DNA from 3 places in the Leptolyngbya sp. NIES-2104 genome. Region 2 is predicted to be linked to each of the others. Evidence: predicted binding sites of a transcription regulator. Region 2 holds the regulator's gene; each other region holds the start of a gene.
What was found. Region 2 encodes NtcA, which controls nitrogen genes in cyanobacteria. Its sites were predicted from a motif close to TTTGTANNNNNNNNTACAAA; they were not measured.
Positions count from the first base shown of each region.

Region 1: glnA (type I glutamate--ammonia ligase) is a predicted target of NtcA. The motif match lies at 2,029-2,048, and genes of this name have one in related genera.
Region 3: NIES2104_RS02235 (DUF3155 domain-containing protein) is a predicted target of NtcA. The motif match lies at 1,158-1,177, and genes of this name have one in related genera.

Region 1 is NZ_BBWW01000001.1:1,471,837-1,475,873, reverse strand. It holds gene NIES2104_RS06755 (ABC transporter permease) at 1-554, shown strand, start outside; gene NIES2104_RS06750 (hypothetical protein) at 557-937, opposite strand; gene apcB (allophycocyanin subunit beta) at 1,255-1,764, opposite strand; gene glnA (type I glutamate--ammonia ligase) at 2,182-3,600, shown strand; gene NIES2104_RS06735 (class I SAM-dependent methyltransferase) at 3,640-4,037, shown strand, end outside.
Region 2 is NZ_BBWW01000001.1:2,289,026-2,293,062, reverse strand. It holds gene NIES2104_RS10560 (YdeI family protein) at 136-726, opposite strand; gene ntcA (global nitrogen regulator NtcA) at 1,050-1,721, shown strand; gene NIES2104_RS10550 (DUF3084 domain-containing protein) at 1,839-3,233, shown strand; gene NIES2104_RS10545 (pre-16S rRNA-processing nuclease YqgF) at 3,262-3,675, shown strand; gene NIES2104_RS10540 (sigma 54-interacting transcriptional regulator) at 3,749-4,037, shown strand, end outside.
Region 3 is NZ_BBWW01000001.1:454,026-458,062, reverse strand. It holds gene NIES2104_RS02245 (PadR family transcriptional regulator) at 1-68, shown strand, start outside; gene NIES2104_RS02240 (cofactor assembly of complex C subunit B) at 125-646, shown strand; gene NIES2104_RS02235 (DUF3155 domain-containing protein) at 809-1,123, opposite strand; gene NIES2104_RS02230 (GAF domain-containing sensor histidine kinase) at 1,422-2,657, shown strand; gene NIES2104_RS02225 (S-layer homology domain-containing protein) at 2,719-3,957, opposite strand.

The DNA.
Region 1 (4,037 bases), 820 kb from region 2:
AATTAGAGGGAAATCCATTAGTAGATGAATTGAAAGTAAAAGCGCGATCGTCTGAGTCTGTGCCGACTTTGGCAGAGAAGCTGAAAAAAATTCGGGGAGTCGAAGAAGTTCAGTATGTTGGCGAAGCGGTTCAGCGGATTGCTCAGTTGAATAAAGGATTTAACTGGATGAGTACCGCAACGATCGCAGTATTAACCGGAACCGCGATCGCGGTCATTAATACAACAATTCGATTTATCGTTTTGGCAAGACGAAAAGAAATTGAAATTATGCAGCTTGTCGGAGCTACTCGAAGCTGGATTTATTTGCCGTTTCTAACTCAAGGAGTGGCGTTTGGCGTGCTGGGAGCGGCGATCGCGTTTTCTCTCATTCAGGCGATTCAAAAATTTATCCGCCATCAACTGAGCGGACAAGCAGAATTTGTGCAATTTCTCACCACTGCCACATCGCATTCGATTAATTTACTAGCGCTGCCCTTGATTCTGTTGGCGTTTGGCGGAATGGTTGGATTGGTGGGAAGTGTATTAGCTGTGAGACGATTTGCCAAGATTTGAGCTTATCCGATCGAAACTGTTCTCAACTGATGACAGGCTTTTAGTCCGAGTGAGGGATTCGATCGATAGTTATCGGTCGGACTCCACACGCTCAATTGTCGCTCTGCTGAAATGAAATACAGATAAGCCGCTGTTGGGTCATATTTCAGCCCGACTTTTAGGTTTGAGAAATCATCTTCGCAAATCTCAAAGCCAAATCGCACGACGACCTGAGCGACTAAGCATTCTGGCGTATCTTGCGTTTCACCGAGTGCGTCGCGTTCTTGCCAAAACGTATCGAGAAATGATTCCAAAATCGGCAGCATTTTCTCAGGCGCACCGTTACGGCTGGCGTAAACGATCGCAGGATTGCCTTCAACGACAATGTGACAGGGAGTAGGCATAAAGAAGTTGCACACTCAAGATCACCTTTTAGCATAAGCTGTCTGCTGTGATCTTGGTCTTACCTTCGCCATTTTCGAGAAATCTACGGTTCTGGAGCTTGTTCTAAGCTTTGCAAAATGTTGATATAGAAATCGTCACATTCTTCCTATGTCCTCTCTTCGCCCCGTTTCGGCTCAATCTGCTGATTTATCCCGCTGCAAAATTGTAGAGTCGCAAAGAGCACTGCAATGGAGTGAGACGATCCATCGAATTCAAGCCTAATAGAAATGGGCAGAGAATTTTGGTTCTCTGCCCATTTCACACAAATTCAAACGCTTTAGATGTCTTTCTCGCCCAATTCTCGCGACATGTAATCAAACGGCTGATCTAGGAACCGCGTATCGGAAATCCCAGCCGCTGCCACCTGTGCCTTCACAATGTCCTTCATGATTTGAATCCCGCGCACCGTCGGACCACAAGGAACGCCCAACGAATTGTACGTTTCCCGCAATCCTTCCAGAACGCGCTCATCTAAAACATCGTTATCGCCTGCCACCAGCGCATAAGTCGCATAGCGCAAGTAATAATCCATATCGCGCAAGCAAGCTGCATAGCGACGAGTTGTATACGCATTTCCGCCCGGACGAATTAACTCTGGATTTTCGTCAAACAATTGCGATCCTGCTTGGCGTACGATTCCAGCCGCGTCCGAATTGATAAGCGCAGCCGCCTGAACGCGAGCCATTCCGGTATCAAAATAAGATTTCAGGCTATCGATCGCATTGCGATCTAAATATCGCCCTGTAATGTCGTAGTTTCTAATCAGGCTTGTCACTGCGTCCCGCATGAAAGTCTTCTCCCAAAATTGGCTCAATTTGAGTTTCGCCGAATTCCCAACCACAGCAAGCTTTAAGGAATCCGCATCGTTAAAAGATTTAAGCTCAGTTTACCACGATGGTTTGAGCCTAAGTTGAACCGTACCCCGGACGTAACCGCTAAATGAGACAAACGTTACAAATTTTAATCGGGGCGCAACGATCGCATACGTAAATCTCTGTCGGTAACATTTTTGATCGTTAATCAATACTTAATTCTGCTGAACTGATTCGATTTTGTAGCGTCCTATACAAAACTGCGTGAAACGTCTCCATACCATGATTCAGAACAGATTGTGGTGAGCGATCGACGTGAGCCTTCACGAGCGATCCAACCCGCAACAGGCGCTCAGCGTTGAGCAAGTTACGCGACTTACTAGGAGTACTTCATGGCGACCCCACAAGAGATCTTGGCAAAGATCAATGATGAAGGGATTGAGTTAATCGATCTTAAATTCATTGACACGCCAGGAATTTGGCAACACCTTACCCTGCACAGAAGCCAAATTGACGAAAGCAGCTTTACCGATGGCGTTCCATTTGATGGATCGAGTATTCGGGGTTGGAAATCGATCAATGAGTCGGATATGTCGATGGTTCCTGATCCGGACACGGCTTGGATCGATCCGTTCATGGAACACAAAACGCTGAGCATGATTTGCTCGATCAAAGAGCCGCGTACCGGACAGCCTTACAGCCGCGACCCGCGATCGATTGCCCAAAAAGCGATCGACTACCTGAAAACGACTGGTTTGGGCGACACCGCGTTCTTCGGTCCTGAAGCTGAGTTCTTCATTTTCGATGATGTCCGCTACGACCAAAACCAGCACGAAGGCTACTACCACGTAGACAGCGCTGAAGGGATTTGGAACTCTGGTCGTCAAGAACCGGGCGGAAACTTGGGATACAAGCCCCGGAACAAAGAAGGCTACTTCCCGGTTGCGCCGACCGACACCTCGCAAGATATGCGATCGGAAATGCTCTTGACGATGGCGAAATGTGGAGTCCCGATCGAGAAACATCACCATGAAGTGGCAACGGGCGGACAGTGCGAACTCGGTTTCCGTTTTGGAACACTGGTGGAGGCGGCGGACTGGTTGATGACCTACAAGTATGTGATCAAAAACGTCGGTCGTAAATACGGTAAATCGATCACGTTCATGCCGAAACCTGTCTTTGGTGACAATGGTTCTGGGATGCACTGTCACCAGTCGATTTGGAACAATGGCGAACCGACCTTTGCAGGCGACGGATACGCTGGATTGAGCCAAAACGCACTTTGGTACATTGGTGGAATTCTGAAACACGCGCCTTCGTTGCTGGCGTTCACCAACCCGACCACAAACTCTTACAAGCGCTTGGTTCCTGGATTTGAAGCTCCGGTGAACTTGGCATACTCGCAAGGGAATCGATCGGCATCGGTGCGGATTCCGCTGTCTGGAGCCAACCCGAAAGCAAAACGCTTAGAGTTCCGCTGCCCGGATGCAACCTCGAACCCCTACTTGGCGTTTGCAGCAATGCTCTGTGCAGGTATTGACGGCATCAAGAACCAGATCGATCCGGGTTCGCCGTTAGACGTAGACATCTACGAACTCAGCCCTGAAGAATTGGCGAAAGTGCCTTCGACTCCTGGATCTTTGGCGGAAGCGTTGAAGAACTTGGAAACCGATCACGATTACCTGACTTCGGGTGGTGTGTTTACGGAAGACTTCATCGAAAGCTGGATCAGCTACAAGCTCGATCGCGAAGTGATTCCAATGAGCATCCGCCCTCATCCGTATGAATTCATGCTCTACTACGATTGCTAATTCGTTCTAGAGTTTGAACCCAGAAGCGATCGAGCTGTCATGGCTCGATCGCTTTTTTCAATTCAAAATCGTTCGATCGATGACGCTACTCACGGATCAGAATTCGTTACACTTATTCATAGTCGTAGATTGCTGTTGCACACCACCATGCCCGAAGATACATTAACAAAGCTGGCATATCAGACCGTTCAGCAAGGAAAAAGCTATTTTGGATTGGTGCATAAAGCCGTCAGTACTCAACTGCTGAATATGGTTGCACCCCCTCCCGAAGTCACCAAACCAAAACCCCAGCCGCTTACGCTCGAACTGATTCAAACCATTCAAAAGCGGATGGATGCCATTCTCGAAACCGACTGGCAAGATGCTGAAAAAGGCATTTACCCAGTCAGCCTACTGTTCGACAATTCGTGGGATGATTTCTTCCGCTTCTATCCTGC
Region 2 (4,037 bases):
CGACGAAAGTCTACTGAAGTAGACTGGGAGCCAGTTTCAGTCTCTTAGTCCTTTTCAAAGAACTTTCGCCGATTAGCCCGAAATTCTATTTCAGGGCGGGACGTTGCGACAAACAAGAACTTTTCAAACGTCCTCTTAAGGAGTTCGATCGAGGGGCGATCGATTCTGAGCAACAGCGATGATCGTCTTTTCGATTCGGTTCTGTCGTGTCTCAGATCGTTTCGCGCTCTCGATCCAATAGAGAATCACTTTCTTTGTCGAGTTGCTGAACGCCTCGAAATTTTGTTGTACGATCGCATTTTTTCCCAACGCTTCGATCAAATCTGGCGGTAAGATTAGCGCCTCGATCGCATCTAAAGAAGTCCAAGATCCATCGAGTTTTGCCGCTTCAATTTTTTTACTCCCCGCTTCGGTCATTAAGCCCTGTTCGATTAATTCGTCGATGTATTGCTTGTTCAATTTTGACCAAACACTTTTGGGTTTTCGAGGTGTAAAAATCTGCATATAGCGATCGTCATCGAGCGATTTCGCCTTACTGTCGATCCAGCCAAAACAAAGCGCTTCCTTTACAGCTTCAGGATATCGGACGCTCGGCTTACTGCTTTTCACTTTGTAGTAAATTAGCCAAATTCCGATCGCAGTTTCATGATTTTGTTGCAGCCAATTTCGCCAAGTGGCGCGGTCGATCACTTCTATTTTTTCTAGCTGGTCTTCAAATCTGGGCATGGTTGAAAATGCTGACTTTCTTACTTAGGAGAATTAACAATTCCTTAAGGGTTGCGTCTACATCCTGGTGGCTTTCACGGTATGATGTGTGGAAATTATTGCAGTTCTCAAAAAGAAGACCTCAATATTACTGAAAATAGCGCACCTGAACTCAGAAAATTTACGGAGATTTTCAAAATCAGAGCAAAAATGTAGCGCAGTGTACAAAAACCATTTGAGGACTCAGTTTTAGTGGTCTAAAGTCATCGATTGTTCACAAAGTGCACATCGCGTTACTGACTCGGTAAACTGCTCCAGTTTCACTCGATACGATAAGGAAAGAAATGGTAGTGACCAAGGATAGACCGCTCGCAACAATGTTTCGTCAGATCGGGGGAGGTGCGTATCCTCCTGTTATTGAGACGTTTGAACGCGGTAAGACAATCTTTTTTCCGGGTGATCCAGCGGAACGAGTCTATTTTCTCGTTAAGGGTGCGGTCAAACTCTCACGGGTCTACGAAGCAGGCGAAGAAATTACAGTAGCGCTGTTAAGAGAAAATAGCGTGTTCGGGGTGTTATCGCTGATTACCGGACAGCGTGCCGATCGCTTTTATCACGCGGTCGCATTTACCCCGGTTGAATTGCTTTCAGTGCCGATCGAACAAGTCGAAAAAGCTCTGAAAGAAAACCCAGAACTTTCGATGTTAATGCTCAAAGGCTTATCATCGCGGATTCTTCAGACCGAGATGATGATTGAAACCTTGGCACACCGAGACATGGGATCACGCCTGGTGAGTTTTCTTTTGATTCTGTGTCGTGATTTTGGTGTGCCGACGCAAGAAGGAATCATGATCGATTTGAAACTGTCGCATCAAGCGATCGCAGAAGCGATCGGATCAACTCGTGTAACGGTTACTCGATTATTGGGTGATTTGCGGCAAGACAAAATGATTTCGATTCACAAGAAAAAGATCACCGTTCACAATCCTGTAACGCTGAGTCAACAATTCACCTAATTCGCTTAAAATTCTTTCCTGAAGGACGCGCCCGAAGTTTAGAGGGAACAGGCATAATGAAAGGCGGGTCTAGAATTGCCTCAGACCGTTTTGGGTGGGGGATGACTTGGGAGTAGTATGTCCGATGTCGGGCTGATTTTAATTCTGGTGGTGCTGGTGTTGGGGGGAGCGATCGCGACAATTGGCGATCGTTTAGGAACCCGTGTGGGAAAAGCCCGCCTCAGTTTGTTCAATCTCCGCCCTAAGCAAACCGCTGTCGTCGTCACGATCTTAACCGGAACGCTAATTTCTGCTTCGACGCTGGGCGTGTTGCTGCTGGCGAGTAAGACCTTCCGGGAAATGCTGCTGAACTTCGGACGGATTCAGTCGGAATTGCGCGATCGAGGACGCGATTTAGAAAAAGTGTCGGCTGATTTGAAAGCGACTGATGCCCAGAAAGCTCAGGTCGAGAAGCAACTGACAGAAGCGCGATCGGAACGTGCTCAAGTCGAAGAACAGCTCAAACGAATTAATGCCAATTTGCAGACCTCGATTGATCGGCAACGGGAAACCAATGCTCAACTGCGAACGACGGAAGCTCAGCGCGATGCAACTCGTCGTCAATTAGAGACGGTTTCGGGTCAAGCTGAGAAGCTGCGGACTGAAATCGCTCAACTGCAATCCGAACAAGACAAATTGATTGAACAGCGCGATCAGGTGAAGACCCAGATTGCAGCGCGAGATGAAGAAATTGCAGAGCGGACACGAGTGATCGAACAGCGCGATCGCGAAATTAGTGAACGCGATCGCGTGATTGCAGAACGTGGAGAAAATCTGAAACGATTGGAATCACAACGTGCCGCGCTGACTGAGGCGCTCCAGCAATTCGGGCGAGATGTGCAACTGGTTCGGAGCGGTGATTTAGCGATCTATCGCACACAAGTCTTATCTTCTGCGGTTGTGCGTGTGGTCGAACCCGGAGGCGCAAGAGCAGCGGTTGATCAACTGTTACAGTATGCGAATCGGGCGGCAATTCAATCGCTACAACCGGGGCGAAATGATCAAGTTGTCCAAATTCCGATCGCAGAAGTGGAAGGCTTGATTCGGCAGATTAGTGACGGTCAGGATTATCTGGTTCGTGTGCAAGCCCGCGCCAACTATGTGAAGGGCGAAAATAGCGCGGTGTTTGTTTATGTCAATGCGGTTCCGAATCGGGTGGTATTTCTCGAAGGAGATACGATCGCATCGCAAACGATTGATCCGTCGAAACTCTCGTCTCAGGACTTTCAGAAATCGATTCAGGACTTGTTCGCGGCTTCTAATTCCCGCGCTCGTGTCGCTGGGGTTTTAAACGACAACATCGAAATCGAGAAGCTGTTAACGCTTGGACCTTTTATTGAACAGTTGCGACGTTATCCGACTGCGATCGAGATTAGGGCGGTCGCATCACAAGTGACTTACACAGCAGGACCTCTAAAAATAGAATTAGTGGCGGTGCAGAACGGGCAAGTGATTTTAAGAGCATCCAGTTAACGAACTTTTTTGAGAGTAGAGGCGCATCATGGCGGAACAGCCAGTGATTTTGGGATTTGATCCAGGGCGGCAAAAGTGCGGTTTAGCGGTGATGGGGGTCGATCGAAGACTTTACTACCATGAAGTGATCAGTGCAGAGGGAGCGATTCCGACGATCGAATCCTTGCGCGATCGCTTTCCAGTTTCGCTATTAGTGATGGGCGATCAGACTTCTTCAAAAGAATGGAAACGGCGACTAGCTGAGGAATTAACCGATTTGCGTGTGGTAACGGTCGATGAGCGCAATAGTTCATTAGAGGCACGCGATCGTTTTTGGCAAATGTATCCTCCAAAGGGGTTCAGCCGTTTGATTCCTGAAGGAATGCGATCGCCCCCCAGACCGATCGATGATATTGTGGCGATTTTGTTAATTGAGCGATATCTAGAACGCTTGGTGAGTTAAGTTTATCGATCAATCTGTCCTATCTAGAGCGGTGTTAGTTCTAGGATAGAGTTCGCGCATTCAGAGGCGAACCATGAACGTTTTAGAGCGGGTGGAATGGTTGCGGCAACAGACAGCATTTTCAGGCTTGTCACCGATCGCATTAACCGCGATCGCGCAACAGATTCAAGAACAATCAACTCAAGCCAATCGGCGCATCGGACTCGAAGACACCCAGCCTGAAGCGCTCTACATTCTGCATGAGGGTCATTTAGAGAGCTATCGCACCAGTAAAACCACGATCGCAAACGTGACGAGCTTAATTCCGGGTGCGATCGTTTATCTCAAAGAACTTTTGCTAGACCGGGTGGCAGAAGAAACGA
Region 3 (4,037 bases), 1.8 Mb from region 2:
ACGCCGTAAAACGCGAAACTGCCAAAGAAAATTCAGGAATTCCCCAGGTCAGCGGTGCTGAGAAATAAACAATGATCCCGTTGTTGTTTAAAGTGGTGTAATTGAGATTCTTCTTTGTTGCGCCATGATTCAGCCTGTAATTGCCTCAACGCTTCTCCTCACGGTTCTATTAATGATTGGGCTGTTTTTCTTCATTCGCGCCTCAATCAAAGATCGAACTCAGGAGGTGCGCTTGCTGTCTGACCAGTCCGAAGATTCTTTGCTCACTCAGCTCCGTGCCTATTTCGGGCAGCGATCGTATCGAGTGGCGGCAATCGATGCCACGTTGAACCAGGTGACATTTGAAGGCGAAGTTCGCCCTAGTGTGTTTCTGGCGGTGTTTCTGTCGTTTCTTGCCTCGATCGGTGTATTGTGCCTTGTGCTCGTTCTCTCGATGGTGCTGCCCGATGGATCAAATTTTTGGTTTGGATTATTGCTCCTGTCTCCACTGGCGGGAGCCTTTTACTGGAAAGGCGCAGGTCGCGTTGAGCAAGTTTCGCTGAAGGTTGAGCCAGGTTCGGATACGTCTCAAAGTGTGATTACTGTAAAGGCGCATCGGGATGAACTGGCAGAGTTACAGCGATCGTTAGAATTGAAAGCGGAATAAAACGTAAAAGCTCCCTTCGTTGCGTTGAAGGGAGCTTTTAACTTAGGTGAATGCTGGGATGTATCGCCTAACTCAATTGAACCCGTAACCCAAGGCGGTTACAGTTGCACTCGCATTCCAGAGCCAGCGACTGGTGAACGTGAGCCGTTTTAGAAACGATGCTTAGCGGCTCCGGGACGGAACAGCAACATCGACTTCATCTTCAGAGGTTCTCAGACTGGGGAATAAGAAATGGTTTTCTTCGACGTATTGAGCGCCAAACAGTCCTTTTTCAGCCCAGAAGTAACGATCCGTGGTATGCTCGTTTCTCTTAACCAGTAACAGCGCGGGCGGCACAATGCCCTCAGCGTGGATGAACTTGCGTGCGGCAGTGACGGGCTTATCTTCGCCACACTCAATGCTAAACTGAGGGACGCTCTCTAAGATTCGTCTTCCTTCCTGCCGTCTCCGACTTTTCCGCTTACGTCTCCTTGCCAAACCCTTTACCTCCTTAGGTTCCAAACTACCGAAAGTTGTAATGTTCGTTACAAAACCCGTCGAAAATATATCAGTTCCAGCCCTAGACTTCAACTTCTCTTAACGCATCTATACAATTTCTTAATTTTATTTGTCTAGATTCTTGCTATGTAACCTAGAGTACGAGTACTGACACTCGTGGAAATTAAGAAAACTAGAGGTAAAAGTGTTGGGGATCAGAGCTATCTATTAAATTAATAAGAAAAATTACTTATCGTCAACTCTTTTTTTCACAAAATCTGCCAGAAAACAGATGCTGATGCCTACAAGTTCCGAATTCATTGAGTTATGTCGATCGCAAATTGCGTTATTGACACAAGCGATGGGGGCATCACTCAGCGTAATCTATCTAACGGAAGAATTAGTTGAGAGTTCTCAAGCCCGTTTGATGCCGATCGCGGCTTATCCAGATAACGCTGTGGCATTAGAGCGATCGAGCCGTCTCGCCCTTCCCGCTGCCGCCGATTCTCCCGAAATTGACGCGATCCCAGCAACGGGGATTACTCAACCGAGACAGTTAGTTTTGCCGCTGATTCACGAAGAATTAGTGTTCGGGCTATTAGTGACTGAGCGCGACGATCGACCCTGGACGACTTGGGAGCGATCGCAGGTCGAACGAATCGCGGATACGTTGTCGCTGGCGTGTGTAATGGATCAACGTGCTCAATGGCTCGATCAATCTCAACAGCAACATCGATCGAGACAATCTCAGCAGCACGACGTTTTAGATAATTTATTGCATCAGTTAAAAAGTCCGCTAACGGCTTTACGAACGTTTGGAAAATTATTAGTTAAAAAATTACAGGCGGGCGATCCAAATCGAGAAATCGCTGGAAGTATTTTGCGGGAAAGCGATCGATTACAGGAACTCTTACAGCAATTTGACGAAGCGATCGATCTTGATTCCGTCGATGTTTTAGCGGAAGACGCTTCTTTAGTCGGTCGTCCGATTCCACTTTTGCCCGCAGGCGTTCTGACCACTTCAAATCTAGAATTAATGCCGTGTTCGGTGAGTGAAATTTTGCTGCCGCTGATAGAAACGGCTGAAGCGATCGCTCAAGAAAAAGGGCTTTTAATTAAGACAGAAATTCCGAATTTTCTTCCGCTTGTTTCCGCCAATCCTGGCGCGGTGAGAGAAGTATTAAGTAATTTGATTGATAACGCGCTCAAATATACGCCATCAGGCGGAGAAGTGCATATCAGAGCGAGAGAACACGGCGATCGCGTCCGTATCTGGATTACGGACACGGGATATGGAATTCCGCCAGAAGATTTAGAGCGATTATTTGAGCGGCACTATCGAGGAGCGCAGGCGAAAGGGGATATTCCGGGAACGGGGTTGGGGTTAGCGATCGCACGTCGGTTAATCGAACAGATGCACGGCTCGATTCAAGTGTTTAGCCCATTAAAAAACGAGGGTTGGATCACTGAAGATGACCAACCCCCGAAACAGGGGACAAGTTTTCTAGTGGAATTGTTGATGGTAAAGGCATAGATTGTCGCCCTCATCCCCTAGCCCCTTCTCCCTAGGGAGAAGGCTGGGGTGAGGGGTAAGTCTAATTACGCGGTAAAGTCAGCGTATTGGTGAGGCGGACATTCAGATCTGTATTTGGACGAATCGAGATTAAATCAACTCGATCGCCACCGAAGATCAATCCAGCCAACGCACCGACACCCGTTCCAATCAGAACTTCACCTGCTCGGATATTCCGATCGCCCGTTACAGCAGCAACACCCGCAGCCGCAGCGCTACCTAGAGCAGCATCTTTAAGGATCGTGCCAGTATTCGCACCGCGACGAACGGTTTCAGTCGTCGTGATCGGATCAGAAGTTGCCGCGATCGCGACTTGCTGACCGTTTGCCAAGACCAACTGAGAAGCGGTGAACTGTGCTGCGCCTTGAGCTACGGTCAACTGACCGGCAACTTGAGCGCCAGCAGGAATCAGAACCGTACCGTCAGAAGTCACGATGTTTTGAGCAACCGTCAATGTGATAGGAGTGGGTTGCGGTTCGTTCTTCGCAAGGAGGATTCGGTCGGCTCGATCGTACCGAAGTGGAATCGCGGTTCCTGCCGGAATGTTAATCGCTTGCGGTTGGGTTGGAGCCTGACCGACGATGAATGGCGATTGAATCGCGGCAACTTGTCCAGTGCTGACCAGGGATTGATAGACAAACGCAGCGACATCCGCACGAGTTGCGACCTGGTTCGGATTGAGCGTTTGAACATCCGGGTAGTTCACGACGATCCGGCGTTCGGTTGCAGCAGCGATACTGTTCCGAGCAAAGTTCGGAATGCTGGCAGCATCAGAGTAAACCTGAAGTACGGTGTCCGCAGGTTGAGAAGCGGTGTATCTCAAACCATTCGACAGAGAAACTAATGCTTGAGCGCGAGGAATGTTGTCATTCGGGCGAAATGTTCCGCCAGGAAATCCAGCGAGGAATCCAGTCGCGTAAGCATTTTGAATCGCTTGAAATCCCCAATAATTGCTAGGGACATCTGAGAAATTAATCGGAGTATTAACGCGCTGAGCATTTGGAAATGCTTTGAGCAGAATTGCAGCAAATTGGGCGCGAGTTACCGGATCGTTTGGGCGAAATGTGCCATCAGGAAATCCAGCAATAATGTTACGTGAAGCGAGTTCTTGAATGAACGGAGCAGCGAAGTTGTTCGAGGCAACATCAGAGAAAGTAGATTGAGCCGAAGCAGGTGCGACCATTACCATCGGAGCCGCTGCACCTGCGATCGTACCGAGTGCCAAAGTCAGAGCCAAACCAGATTTTACCGTGCTATACATAGGTAGCTGTTTCCCAAGCGAGAGAGTGTTTCTTTCTGTTAATTAAGTAGATGATTGAGTGGGGTAAAAAGTTCCTACAT